DNA from 4 places in the Pseudoclavibacter sp. RFBI5 genome. Region 2 is predicted to be linked to each of the others. Evidence: predicted binding sites of a transcription regulator. Region 2 holds the regulator's gene; each other region holds the start of a gene.
What was found. Region 2 encodes HrcA, which represses chaperone genes, less so after heat shock. Its sites were predicted from a motif close to TTNGCACTCGNNNNNNNCGAGTGCNAA; they were not measured.
Positions count from the first base shown of each region.

Region 1: the regulator HrcA is predicted to act here: its motif matches at 1,621-1,647, upstream of groL (chaperonin GroEL).
Region 3: the regulator HrcA is predicted to act here: its motif matches at 1,926-1,952, upstream of C5E06_RS16580 (Hsp20/alpha crystallin family protein).
Region 4: the regulator HrcA is predicted to act here: its motif matches at 1,675-1,701, upstream of groES (co-chaperone GroES).

Region 1 covers NZ_PSYA01000010.1:1,282,523-1,286,024, forward strand. The annotation lists gene groL (chaperonin GroEL) at 1-1,576, opposite strand, end outside; gene C5E06_RS12880 (cold-shock protein) at 1,790-2,005, opposite strand; gene C5E06_RS12885 (LytR C-terminal domain-containing protein) at 2,239-2,790, opposite strand; gene C5E06_RS12890 (DUF3263 domain-containing protein) at 2,795-3,088, opposite strand; gene msrB (peptide-methionine (R)-S-oxide reductase MsrB) at 3,194-3,502, shown strand, end outside.
Region 2 covers NZ_PSYA01000010.1:848,019-851,520, forward strand. The annotation lists gene dnaJ (molecular chaperone DnaJ) at 1-1,036, opposite strand, end outside; gene hrcA (heat-inducible transcriptional repressor HrcA) at 1,125-2,156, opposite strand; gene C5E06_RS10895 (DUF4870 domain-containing protein) at 2,310-2,873, shown strand; gene hemW (radical SAM family heme chaperone HemW) at 2,880-3,502, opposite strand, start outside.
Region 3 covers NZ_PSYA01000013.1:207,998-211,499, forward strand. The annotation lists gene C5E06_RS16570 (rhodanese-related sulfurtransferase) at 1-852, opposite strand, end outside; gene C5E06_RS16575 (DNA-3-methyladenine glycosylase) at 914-1,846, shown strand; gene C5E06_RS16580 (Hsp20/alpha crystallin family protein) at 2,043-2,456, shown strand; gene C5E06_RS16585 (xylulokinase) at 2,598-3,502, opposite strand, start outside.
Region 4 covers NZ_PSYA01000010.1:1,446,049-1,449,550, forward strand. The annotation lists gene guaB (IMP dehydrogenase) at 1-156, opposite strand, end outside; gene rarD (EamA family transporter RarD) at 274-1,212, opposite strand; gene groES (co-chaperone GroES) at 1,346-1,639, opposite strand; gene C5E06_RS13590 (class I SAM-dependent methyltransferase) at 1,778-2,968, shown strand; gene C5E06_RS13595 (hypothetical protein) at 2,999-3,502, opposite strand, start outside.

The DNA of each region.
Region 1 (3,502 bases), 430 kb from region 2:
CCTTCTCGGGCTTGTCAGCGACGACGACCTCGGTCGTGAGGAAGAGACCAGCGATCGAAGCTGCGTTGAGCAGCGCGGAGCGCGTGACCTTCACCGGGTCGAGCACTCCAGCCTCGATGAGGTTGACGTACTCGCCGGTTGCGGCGTTGAGGCCCCAGCCGTCTTCGAGTCCGGCGACCTTCTCGGCCACGACGCCAGGCTCGAGGCCAGCGTTCGTCGCGATCTGCTTGAGCGGTGCGAGGATGCCGACCTTGACGATGTTGACGCCGGTCGCTTCGTCACCCTTGAGCTCGAGCTTGTCGAGAACGCGTGCGCCAGCCTGGATGAGGGCGACGCCACCACCGGCGACGATGCCCTCTTCGACGGCAGCCTTCGCGTTGCGGACTGCGTCCTCGATGCGGTGCTTGCGCTCCTTGAGCTCGACCTCGGTCGCTGCTCCGGCCTTGATGACGGCAACGCCACCGGCGAGCTTCGCGAGGCGCTCCTGGAGCTTCTCGCGGTCGTAGTCGCTGTCGCTGTTCTCGATCTCGGCGCGGATCTGGGCGACGCGGCCGGCGATCTGCTCGGGCGAGCCAGCGCCCTCGACGATCGTCGTCTCGTCCTTCGTCACGACGACCTTGCGGGCCGTGCCGAGGAGGTCGAGCGTCGTGTTCTCGAGCTTGAGGCCGACTTCCTCGCTGATGACCTGTCCACCCGTGAGGATGGCGATGTCCTGCAGCTGGGCCTTGCGGCGGTCGCCGAAGCCGGGAGCCTTGACGGCAACCGACTTGAAGATGCCGCGGACCTTGTTGACGATGAGCGTCGCGAGAGCTTCGCCCTCGACGTCCTCGGCGATGATGAGGAGCTGCTTGCCAGCCTGGATGACCTTGTCGACAACCGGAAGGAGGTCCTTGATGTTGGAGATCTTGCCGTTGACGATCAGGATGTAGGCGTCTTCGAAGACGGCTTCCTGGCGCTCGGGGTCGGTGACGAAGTACTGCGAGAGGTAGCCCTTGTCGAAGCGCATGCCCTCGGTCAGCTCGAGCGTGGTGCCGAACGTGTTCGACTCCTCGACGGTGACGACGCCTTCCTTGCCGACCTTGTCGATCGCCTCGGCGATGATCTCGCCGATCTGCGCGTCAGCAGCCGAGATCGATGCGGTGGCAGCGATCTGCTCCTTGGTCTCGACCTCCTTGGCGGATGCGAGCAGCTCGGCGACGACGGCCTCGACGGCCTTCTCGATGCCGCGCTTGAGCGAGATCGGGTCTGCGCCTGCTGCGACGTTGCGGAGGCCCTCGCGGACGAGCGCCTGAGCGAGGACGGTAGCCGTCGTCGTGCCGTCACCGGCGACGTCGTCGGTCTTCTTCGCGACCTCCTTGACGAGCTCGGCACCGATCTTCTCGAACGGGTCGTCCAGCTCGATCTCCTTGGCGATGGACACGCCGTCGTTCGTGATCGTGGGCGCGCCCCACTTCTTCTCGAGCACGACATTGCGGCCGCGTGGGCCGAGCGTGACCTTCACCGCGTCGGCGAGCGTGTTCAGTCCACGCTCAAGCCCGCGACGGGCCTCTTCGTCAAAAGCAATGATCTTCGACATATGTGTACTGCGTCCTTTCCGGACGTGGTTCGTGAGGTTCGTGGTTGGCACTCGAACGAGGCGAGTGCAAGTCCATATTGGCACTCGACCCTGTCGAGTGCAAGCCGCCCCGACGCCTTCTCGCTGCGGGCGAACGAGGACGGGAGATCCCGCGCCCTGCACCGAAAACGGCGCCGACCCCCACAGAGGGTCGACGCCGCTTGTCGTCGGGGATCAGAGTGCGCGGACGGACTCCGCCTGGGGGCCCTTGTCGCCGGCCCCGATCTCGAATTCGACCTTCTGTCCCTCTTCGAGAACGCGGTAGCCCTGCATCTCGATGGCCTTGTAGTGCACGAACACATCCTGTGCAGCAGCGCCGTCGAGCGCATCCACAGTGATGAAGCCGTAGCCCTTGTCAGCGTTGAACCACTTCACGGTTCCGTTCGCCATGTTTGTCTCCATTGCTCAGTAGTACTCGCCAGCGCCAGCCGGCGGAGCCCTGCATGCGTGCGAGGGGGACGAACGATGGTGCCCAGGACTCGAGCAAGATACTAGGTCGCGACCTGTTGAGCGTGGAAGCCGAAAACCGCGATCACGTCACCTGGCGACGTTTTGTCTCCAGATGTTCACATTCGTGGAACACAAGGCGCGCATTCCCCGGTGAACCCCCGGGGCTTTCGCCCCTATCCGGCGAGGTCGAGGCCGACGATGACGACGATCGTCCCAGCGGCAGCGACGTTCGGATCCAGCACCGCGGTGCCCCCGCCGAGCGACTGCACGAGCGCCAGGGCAGCAGCCTCCTGAGCGGGGTCGTTGTAGGAGACGGTGGTCGTCGCGTAGTCGGAGGTCGGCGCATCCGCCGTCTCCGTCACGTTCCAGCCGGCGTCAGCGAGCTCGGTGGTCGTTCCACCGGCGACGCCAGCCAGCTCGGTGCCGTTGAGCACGCGGACGGCGACGTTCGGGTCGAGCTGCGGCACGACCTCGGCAGGCGCCTCCTCGACAGGGGCGGCCTCGGCCGGCGTCTCGCTGGTCTCGGGCTCGGCGGACGGGCTGAACGAGACGGCGCCGTTGATGATCTGCATGGCAACCGCCGCGACGGCGACGATGACGACGACGGCCAGCAGGCCCCAGAGCCACGAGGCGAGCTTGGCGAGACGGGTTCGGGGCGCGCGATGCGCGCCGCGCCTGTCGAGGCCGGGTGGGATGTCGTCGAAGCGATCCTTGGGGTAGTCCACGTTTTTACCGAATCCGTCCTGAGGTGGGAGAGGCGCTGGACATGCGCTGCTCGCGCCGCAGCTGGCGCTCATCCGCCCGCCGCTCGCGCGCACGCCGTAGGCGGCCGACGAGCATCGGCTGGTGAGCGAGCGCAGCTGGTGTCTCGATGAGCGTAGCGAGATTTCGGTAGTACTGCGTCGTCGACCAGCCGAAGCGATCCCTGATCGCTGCCGTCTTCGCTGCGTTCTGCCGCGGATTCAGGTCTTCGAAATCCAGCAGGGCGCGCTCGAGGTCGCTGAGCTCCACGTCCCGTTCCATGCAGGAAGTGTACGAGCACGGCTCACGGACTGGACTCACGCAACGCGCGTATGCTCGTTCCTCCCTGACCGCTCCCAGCGGTCTCGTCGATCTCCAGGAGGCACGGTGTCCTACGCCGTCAACAAGCCCGATTCCGAGTGGCGCGCTGAGCTCACGCCGCAGGAGTACCACGTGCTGCGCGAGGCAGGCACTGAGCGGGCCTACACGGGAGAGCTCCTCGAAGAGGGGCGCGCCGGACTGTACACCTGCCGCGCATGCGGCTCCGAGCTCTTCAAGGCCGGAACGAAGTTCGACTCCGGATGCGGGTGGCCGAGCTTCTACGAGTCGGTCCGCCCCGACGCAGTCCAGCTGCTCGAGGACCGCTCGCTCGGCATGGTGCGCACCGAGGTGCGCTGCGCGAACTGCGGGTCCCAC
Region 2 (3,502 bases):
GCGCGAGGCGAGGGGCCTCGTGGCGATGACGGGCAGCGAACTCCTCGATCAGCTTGCGCGACCTGCCGTCGAGCTTCGCCGGGGTCACGACCTGGACGGCGATGTCGAGGTCGCCGCGATGCGTCGAGCGAAGCCGCGTGATGCCCCGACCTCGAACGGTCAGCACCTCACCCGACTGCACGCCCGCGGGGATCTGCAGGTCGACGTCGCCGTCGAGCGCACCGACCGTGGTCGAGGTACCCAGGATCGCGTCGGCCATCGACACCTCGACGACGCACTGGAGGTCATCGCCGTCTCGCGAGAAGACCTCGTGCGGGCGCACGCGGATCTCGAGGTAGAGGTCACCGTTCGCTCCCCCTGCTGGTCCGGCTTCGCCCCGACCGGGAAGGTGGATGCGCAGCCCGGAGTCCACACCGGACGGGATGTCGACCGGGATGCTCACGTTCGATCGGACGCGCCCCTGGCCGTGGCACGTGTCGCACGGGTGCTCGATGACCGTGCCGTAGCCGCGGCACTGCGCGCACGGCTGGTTCGTGACGACCATGCCGAGGATGGAGCGCACCTGTCGCTGCACGGACCCGGCCCCACCGCATGCCGAGCACGTCGTCGGCGAGGTCCCTGGCGCGCAGCAGGTGCCCTGGCAGTTCTCGCAGGCGATCGCCGTCGTGACCTCGAGGTCCCGGTGCGTGCCGAACATGACCTCGTCGAGGTCGAGTTCGACGCGCACGAGCGCGTCCTGGCCGCGTTCCGCGCGCGAGCGGGGTCCGCGGGAGCCCTGCTGGCCGAAGAAGGTCTCGAAGATGTCGCCGAAGCCACCGAAGGACTGCCCATCTGGGCCGCCCTGGTCGTACTGCCGGCGCCGCTCGGGGTCGATGAGCGTGTCGTAGGCGTGCGTGACGGACTTGAAGCGCTCCGCGGCATCTTCGGACGGGTTGACGTCCGGGTGCAGCTGGCGTGCCAGCTTGCGGTAGGCCTTCTTGATCTCGTCCTGGGACGCCTCACGGCTCACGCCGAGCACGTCGTAGTGGTCTGCCAAGAGTGGCGACTCCTTCTTTGCATCTGTGTGTGTCACGCCTGCGTTGTCAGGCGCCGGGTGCATCCGCCGAGTGATCTGGCGGTGTGGGTCAGTCGTCCGAGTGCTGCTCGTCGAGCACCCGTGACAGGTAACTCGCAACCACTCGAACGGCCTGGATATTCCTCGGGTAGTCCATTCTCGTCGGCCCGACGACGCCGAGACGCGCGTCGCTCCCGGAGCTGCGGTAGCCGCTCGTCAAGATAGCCGTCTCGCCGAGGCCCAGGTCGACGTTCTCCTGGCCGATGCTGACCGAGTAGGCCTCGGGGCTGGAGTGGAGCTCGTCGAGCAGCCGCAGGAGGACCACCTGCTCCTCGATGGCCTCGAGGACAGGCAGGATGCTCGAGGGGAAGTCACGTTCGGTCCGGGCGAGGTTCGCGGTGCCCGCCATGACGAGGCGCTCCTGGCGGTGCGCCAGGACGAGCTCGAGCAGGTTGGCGATGACGGGAGCGAAGAGCTCCGCGTCTCGCTCCCCCATGATGCCGCTGACATCCCTGAGCTCCGTGGAAGCGCGCGCGACCGTCTTCCCGACGAGGCGGCCGGCCAGCCGGTCCCGGAGCACATGCAGCTGCTCGACGCTCACCTCGGCACGCAGATGCCCGATGCGCTGCTCGACGCGGCCCGAGTCGGTGATGAGGACCGTGAGGACGCGCATGCTCGACAGCAGGACGAACTCGACGTGCTGGATGGCGGCGTTCGCGAGCGAGGGGTACTGCGCGATCGCGACGGAGTTGGTGAGCTGCGCCAGCAGTCGCACCGACCGTCCGAGCACCTCGTCGACGTCGTCGCTGCCCTCGATGAACGTCTCGATCGCCCGACGCTGCGCCCCGGAGAGCGGCCTGAACTCGGCGAGCCGGTCGACGAAGAGTCGGTAGCCCTTGTCGGTCGGGATGCGCCCGGAGGACGTGTGCGGGGCCACGATGAGCTCGGCGTCTTCGAGCTGTGCCATGTCGTTGCGGATGGTGGCCGCGGAGACGCCGAAATCGTGACGGTCTGCGATCGACTTGGAGCCCACCGGCTCACGACTCGTGACGTAGTCGGTGACGATGACGCGGAGCACCTGCATGCTTCTGTCTGAAACCACGATGCTCCTCCCTCGACGAGCTGCTGCGAGTCGGACTGGCACTCCGAACCTGAGACTGCCAATCCTACCGCTTTCCGCTCACGCCACCAGCAGGATGCCAGGCCCTCGGAGGGCACGCGCAGTAGCGTGGGCGAAACCGACGAGAGGAACCCCGTGTCAGATCAGAACGCACCGACCCCGCCGCCAGGACACCAGGATCAGCCTCGGCAGCCGCCATACGACCGGCCGGGACCCTACGGGCAGCAGCCACCGTACGGGCAGCAGGCTCCCCACGGTCAGCAGGTCCCGTACGGACAGCAGGCTCCCTACGGGCACCCGCAGGGCGGGCAGTACCAGCAGTCGGGCCCGCAGAATGGGACAGAACCGCCCCTGACCCGAGACGGCGACCGCCTCGTCGGAACCTTCGATCACCTGCTCAACATCGTCGCCCCGGCCGTCGGGCCGCTCATCCTCTGGCTCGTCACGCGGCGGAGGGGGCCTCTCGCCGACAGCGAGGGCCGCGAGGCGCTCAACTTCGGCATCACCGTTGCGATCGTCTACCTCGGCATCGGCGTCATCTCGCTGCTCTCGCTGATCGGCGGCCCGCTGGCGCTGATCGTCCCGCTCCTCTACCCGATGCTCTGGGTTGCCGTCGTCGTCTACGCCATTCTCGGCGCGGTCCAGGCGAACAAGGGTCTCCCCTACCGGTACCCGGTCACCTTCCGGTTCGTGAGCTGAGCCGGCTCAGGCGGCGATTCGGCGCACGATCGCGTCTGCCATGAGCCGCCCGCGGAGCGTCGGGACGAGCCTGCCCTTCAGCGCGGCCCTCCCGTCGACGAGCGACTCGGCGATGAGCTCGGCGACGACGCTGGAGTCGTCCAGCTCGGAGATCGCGAGGCCCTCCCGCAGACGCGAGCCGAGCATGATCCGCTCGAAGCGCTTCGTCTCCTCGTCGAGCACTTCGCGCCCCATGGCCGGGGTGATGCCCTCAGCAAGCCTCGATGCGTAGGCGCTCGGATGCTTGGCGTTCCACCAGCGCACGCCACCCACGTGGCTGTGCGCGCCTGGCCCGAATCCCCACCAGTCCGCATCTCGCCAGTAGGAGAGGTTGTGGCGAGACGCATGCTTGCCGTCGAGCGACCAGTTGCTGACCTCGTACCACTCGAACCCGGCCGCTGAGAGTCGCTCCTCTGCGAGCTCGTACATGTCGGCCTGCAGGTCGTCGTCCACAGCGGGCACCTCGCCGCGGCGGATCTGCCTGGCCAGCTTCGTGCCCTCCTCGATGATGAGCGCATACGCGCTCACGTGCAGCGGCTCCTGCGCCAGCGCCATGTCGAGCGATCGGCGCCAGTCGTCGATGGACTCGC
Region 3 (3,502 bases), on a different contig from region 2:
GTCCGCACAGGCGACGAAGCGTTCCCTGCAGGAGGGGTCGCTGCAGTTCTGGGTGCGGTGCGTGGGCCTCTCGCATTCGCGGCAGCGGCCGAGGACGTCGGTGTCGGGGCCGAACTCGAGGTGCTCGCGAGCGTCGAAGACCGCGAGGGAGCCCTTCCAGAGCCCCTCGTTGCCGAACTGCTCCGCGTATCGGACGATGCCGCCGTCGAGCTGGTACACCTCGCTGAAGCCGCGCTTGAGCATGAGCGCTGAGAGGACCTCGCAGCGCACGCCTCCCGTGCAGTAGGTGACGACGGGCTTCGACTTGAGGTCGTCGTACTTGCCCGATTCGAGCTCGGCGATGAAGTCGCGGGTGGTTCCGGTCTCCGGAACGATGGCGCCCTCGAAGCGGCCGATCTGCGCCTCGATCGCGTTGCGGCCGTCGAAGAAGACGATCTCTTCGCGCGATTCGACGAGTGCGTGCAGCTCATCCGGCGCGAGGTGGGTGCCGCCGCCCTTGACGCCGTGCTCGTCGACCTCGAGCTCGCCCGGCGCCCCGAAGCTGACGATCTCGTCGCGCACCTTGACGCTGAGGCGTGGGAAGTCGAGGCTCTGTCCCTGCTCGTCGAGGCCGGTGCCCTCCGACCACTTGTAGTCGGCGTCCTTGAAGGCCGCGTACTCCCGGGTGGTGCGCACGTAGCGCTTGAGCGCGTTCAGCTCGCCGCCGAGGGTGCCGTTGATGCCGTCCTTGGAGATCAGGATGCGCCCACGCAGCCCCAGGGACGCCGCGAGGTCGCGCTGCCAGAGGCGGATCGCCTCCGGGTCGGCGAGGGGCGCGAAGGCGTAGTAGAGCACGATCTTGGGGACAGCCATGAGGACGATTTTAGGTGAGGGGCTCACGCCGAATGTCCGTGGGTCTGCGTACCCTTGCCGCATGCCAGATCGGGTCATGTCGCTCTATCGGCCGGCGTCACCGGTCGATGTGCAGCAGACCCTGTCTCCCCTCATGCGGGGCAGGCGAGATCCGACGTGCTGGGTGCATCCGGTGTCGCGGGACGTGTGGCGCACGTCCCACACGCTGGCGGGAGGCGCGACCACGGTGTTCCGCCAAGCCCGGGAGGGGGTGCGGGTCGTGTCGTGGGGTGCGGCCGCCGAGATCGCGGTCGACGAGGCTCCCACGCTGCTGGGCCGCGACGACGACTGGAGCGAGCTCTGCCTCGACGCCCTGCCGGAGCTGGCGGATGTGCGGCGACGGAACGAGGGGCTGCGGCTCCCGAAGTCGGGCGCGGTGTTCGAGGCGCTGAGCGCGGCGATCATCGAGCAGAAGATCACGGGCCTCGAGGCGCATCGCGCTTGGGACATCCTGCACCGCGACCACGCCGACGCGGCGCCAGGGCCGGCCGGTCTCGTGCCGCGGCACCTGCGCCTGCCGCTCACGCCGGAGCAGTGGCGGCGCATTCCGAGCTGGGACTGGCATCGGGCCGGCGTCGACTACTCGCGGTCCGGAACGGTGATCCGCTCGGCGACGGTCGCGTCGGCACTCGAGCGCACGAGCGGCCTGCCGACGGGGTCGGAGGAGCCGCTCCGCCGTCTTCGCTCGATCGTGGGGGTCGGCGTGTGGACGGCCAACGAGACCGTGCAGCGCTCGCATGGCGACCCTGACGCCCCGAGCTTCAGCGATTACCACATCCCCAACATGGTCGGGTGGGCGCTCGCGGGCTGCGACGTCGACGACGACGGCATGCGGGAGCTGCTCGAGCCGTGGCGCGGACACCGCGAGCGGGTCGTGCGGCTCATCAAGCTCGCGGGCAACCCGCGCCCGAAGCACGGCCCCCGTATGACTGTGCAAGACCACCGCTCCCACTGAGCTCTGCGCCCGGCGTCGACGTGCGCTGACCTTTTCGAGAGGCGTTCGCCCACGGCTGACGGGGTTTTCAGCAAACTTTCTGGCACTCGATGGGGCAGAGTGCTAATTTTCTGCTCAAGGAAGTTGACACCAGTCGACTCAAGTTCACCGCACCGTCTCGCGCTGACGAGCGTGCGTACAAGGAAGGGAAAACGACATGGCACGCGTCTTCGATCCGTTCCAGGAGATGGAACGACTTTTCCAGGGAGCACCGAACAGCCCGCGTTCGATGCCCATCGACCTCTACCGCGAGGCCGACCACTACATCCTCACCGCTGACCTGCCCGGCATCGACCCGAGCTCGATCGACGTCGACCTCGACGGCCAGCAGCTGACGATCCGCGCCGAGCGCAGCACGGTCAACGCCGAGGGCGCCAAGTGGCTCGTCCGTGAGCGCAACGGCGGCAGCTACCTCCGCCAGTTCACGCTCGGCCAGGGGCTCGACACCGAGCGCATCGCGGCGAGCTACGAGCACGGCGTGCTGACCGTGACCGTGCCGGTCAGCGAGCGCGCGAAGCCACGCAAGATCGAGGTCGAGAGCGGCACGAAGGTCGAGACCATCCAGGCCTGAGCGGCCCGGTGATCACCGCTTCGTGATGTGACCTCTGTGACGCAGTGAGGGGCAGCGCCGACTGGCGCTGCCCCTCACTGCGTCGGTAGGTCTGTGGGTCTCTGTGCTCGTCCTCGACTCGCGCTCGCGCCTTCGTTCGCGTCAGGCGGCGTGGAGTCCCGTTCCTGCCTCTTCGGTCTCGCGGGCGAGCTTCGCGGCCGCCGCGTAGCGGGTGCGGAGTGCCGCGTCGGGGGCGGGCTCGAGGCGAGCGATGGTCTCGACGGGCCAGTCCGGACGTGTCCCGGTCGCCACCCAGGCGGCCTGGCGGGCTGCACCGTCGGCGACGTACTCACCCGGTGCCGGGATCTCGACGGGCACGTCGAAGAGCGTCGGCGCGACGGCGCGGACGCCCTCGCTCAGCGCGGCGCCGCCGATGAGCATGACTCGCTTCGCCTCGACGCCGAGCGCACGGTGGGCGTCGAGTGCCTGCGCGAGGCTGCCGAGCATGCCCTCGACTGCGGCCCTGGCGAGGTTCTCGCGGGTGAACGAGCCGCGGGTCATGCCGAGGAGCGACGCGGTCGCATCCGGCAGGTCGGGGGTGCGCTCGCCGTCGAGGTACGGCACAAACGCGAGACCACCAGAGCCCGCGGGTGCGGATGCGGCGAGCCGACCGAACTCCTCATGGTCGACGCCGAGCACCTCGGCGGTCGTGTCGATGACCCGAGCGGCGTTGAGGGTCGCGGACAGGGGAAGGAATGCTCCCGTCGCGTCCGCGAACCCCGCGAGCCCACCGCGGGGGTCGACCACCGGTCGGTCGGCGACGGAGAAGACGGTGCCTGAGGTGCCGATCGAGACGACGACGTCGCCCGCACGCGCGTTGAGGCCGAGCGCCGCACCAGCGTTGTCGCCGGCGCCCGCGGCGACGAGTGCGCCGGCCGGTGTCTTCCCAGCGACCTCGTCCGGTCCGAGCACACGGGGCAGGATGGCGTCGTGGCCGAGCGCCGCGATGAGCAGCTCGCGGTCGTAGTCGAGCGTGAACGGCGACCAGTAGCCGGTCCCCGACGCGT
Region 4 (3,502 bases), 600 kb from region 2:
CATCGCCGCCGAGACGAGCGGGACGCGCAGGGTGATACCGCGCGTCAGCCGTGTCGTCGTGTCGACCTCAGACGGGATGACGTCGGTGTGCCCGGGAAGCAGCAGCACATCGTCGTAGGTCAATCCGGTGAAGCCAAAGGGGTCCGACTCGGTCATTACGCTCCAGGAGGTATCTGGGATGCGCCGTTCGGCGGCATCCTCGTGCATCGGGAAACAGCTCAGTGGTGATGGAACAGCGAGGACCCCGGACGCATTCCCGGGACCCTCAGCTCATCAGCCTCGTGTCGGTGGACCGAGTTCGTCCGCGACCGAGGGAATCTTGGCGCCAAGTCTAGCCGTGCGCACGAGGTCGATCGTGAAGAGGATGAGGGCGACCCAGACGATCGCGAACCCGATCCAGCGCTCGAGCGGCATGGGCTCCGAGAAGACCGCCACGGCGAGCACGAACTGCAGGATCGGCGCGATGTACTGCATGAGTCCGAGCTCGATGAGGCGCAGCCTCCTGGCGGCCGCCGCGAACAGCAGAAGCGGCACGCTCGTGACGACGCCCGCGAAGAGCAGGACGCCCGTGTTGACCGCCGACACGGAGCCGAAGGTGATGCCGCCGCCGAAGAGCACCGTCCAGAGCAGGCAGATCGCGCCGATGGGCATGATGAGCGTCGTCTCGACCGCCAGTCCGGAGAGCGCATCCGCCTGGACCCCCACCCGCTTCTTCACGAGCCCATACAGCCCGAAGGTCATGGCGACGCCCAGGCCGAGCCACGGGATGCGGCCGTAGCCGAGGGAGATGACGAGCACGGCGAGGAGAGAGAGCCCGACGGCGACCCACTGCAGGGGCCTGAGCTTCTCGCGGAGGAAGACCAGCCCGAGCGCGACGGACACGATCGGGTTGAGGAAGTAGCCGAGCGCGGCGTCGAGGGTGTGGCCTGTCGCGACCGCCTGCACGTAGAACAGCCAGTTCGCCGACACCAGGACCCCGGCGATGCCGAGGCCGAGCACGACCCGCTTCTTCGAGATGAGCTCCCGGAACGGACGCCAGGCCCGCATGACGAGCACGCCGAGCAGGCAGAACACGACGCTCAGGATGATGCGCCACGCGATGAGCTCCACGGGCGTCGTGGGAGCGGTCGCCACGACGTAGAGGGGCATGAAGCCCCAGAGCGCGTACGCGCTGAACGCCAGCCAGAGGCCGGACCGAGGAGATTCCGTCACCTCGAGATCGTACGCCCGACGTCGGGCCCCTGGAACACGAATGGCGCCCGACCCCGAGGGGTGGGCGCCATGCGCGATGCTGCTCCTGCAGATGAGACCGCCCGAACCGGCTCGGCCTCAGAAGGTCAGGAGACTAGACGATCTTCGCGAGGATGTCGCGAGCGGAGAGCACAAGGAGCTCCTCGCCGCCGTACTTGACCTCGGTTCCGCCGTACTTGGAGTAGATGACCTTGTCGCCGACCACGAGGTCGAGCGGCACGCGGTTTCCGTTGTCATCGATGCGGCCGGGGCCGACTGCGACGACTTCGCCCTCCTGGGGCTTCTCCTTGGCGGTGTCCGGAATCACAAGACCCGAAGCCGTGGTCTGCTCGGCTTCGACCTGCTTGATGACGATGCGATCCTCGAGCGGCTGAATGTTCACCGACACGGTTGACCTCTTTCTCAGCGATAGGAAGTTCAGAATTAGCACCCTCCCCATGAGAGTGCTAACTCAGAGTGTAGGGGCCAGGCGGCGACGACTGCAACGCGGCGACGTCTCGTGGCGTACGCCGGTAGCGTAGTGCTGGTGCAACGCGACGAACTCCTGGCCCTCCTCACACCGGAGGCGATGACCCTGCTCGACGACGCGCCGCCCGTCGAGTCGGCGGGAGACGCGCTCGCCCTCGTGACGAGGCTGCGCGCGGCAGGAGGGTCCGCGGACGTCGTCGCCGCCGTCGTCACGCAGGCGAAGCTCCGGCGGCGAGCATCCGCCAAGTTCGGCCCGTTCGCCGAGCGGATGCTCTTCACCGACGCTGGCCTGCAGCAGGCGACGCGTCTGCAAGTCGCGGCGCACCACGCGAACCGGTTCAGGCAGGCCGGCGCCGTGAGCGTGGCCGACCTCGGCTGCGGGATCGGCGCGGACTCCATGGCTTTCGCATCGCTCGGGCTCGAGGTCACCGCGTTCGACGTCGACGAGGTCACGGCTGCTATCGCGGCCCACAATCTGGCCCCGTTTCCGAACGCGCAGGTCAGGCACGACCGCGCCGAGGAGGTGGACCTGGATGCCTTCGATGCGCTCTGGTTCGATCCGGCCCGAAGGACCACAAGCGGCGGGAGCACGGCACGCCACTTCGATCCGGCGGATTGGAGCCCATCCCTCGACTTCGTCTTCGCCGCAGGCCGCGAGCGCCCGACGGGTATCAAGCTGGGACCGGGGATCGACCACGCGTACCTCCCGGAGGACGCGGAGACGCAGTGGGTGTCCTCCAACGGCGACCTCGTCGAGGCGACGGTGTGGATGCACGGCACGGCGAGGGCGGGCATCCGCCGCTCGGCCCTCGTGATCAGCAGGCATGGCACCGCCGAACTGACGACCGGCGAGGACGTCCGGGACGCGGACGTCGCTGCGCTGGGTGCCGTGCTCTACGAGCCGGACGCGGCGATCATCCGCGCCCGCCTCATCGGAGACCTCGCACGGTCGCTCGAAGCGTCAATGATCTCAGAGAGCATCGCGTGGATGACCGCCGAGCACTTCACGCCGACGCCGTTCGCGAGCGCGTTCTCGGTCCGAGAGGTGCTGCCCCTGCATGCATCGTCGCTCAAGGGCGAGCTGCGGAAGCGAGGCATCGGCGTGCTCGAGATCAAGAAACGGGGGGTCGACATCGACCCTGCGGAGTTCAGGCGGAAGCTCTCGCTCAAGGGAGACGCGTCCGCGGTGCTCATCCTCACGAGGATCGGCGACAAGCGCGTCGCCATCCTCGCCGATCGGCTCAGCTGAGGCCAGCCGAGCCGTCGGCGCGTCTCGTGCCTAGACGACCAGCACCACGACCAGCGTCACGATGGCAAGCAGGACCGCGAGGCCACCCGCCACGAGGCCCACGACGGCAAGGGTGCGTCCGAGGCCCCTCGGGGCGCGAAGCCCGGCGATTCCGAGCCCGACGGCGCCGAGACCGAGCACCAGGGCCACGATGTACGCCCACCCGGGAAGCAGGAGGAGAAGCAGCGAGAGCGCGCCGAGCGCCACGCCGATGATCCCGAGCACCGGCGCAGGAGCCTTCGGCTGCTGGCCGTATCCCTGCACGCCGAACTGCTGGCCGGGCTGCTGCCCGAACTGCCCCTGCTGCGGAGCACCGTGCTGCGGCTGCCCGAACTGCCCCTGCTGCGAGGCGCCGTACTGGGGCTGCCCGAACTGATCCTGTTGCGGGGCGCCGTACTGCGGCTGCCCGTACTGGTTCTGCTGCGGCTGGCCATAGCCCTGCTGCGCCGGAGCCTGCTGCTGACCGGACGGCTGCTGAGCGCCATAGCCAGAGTA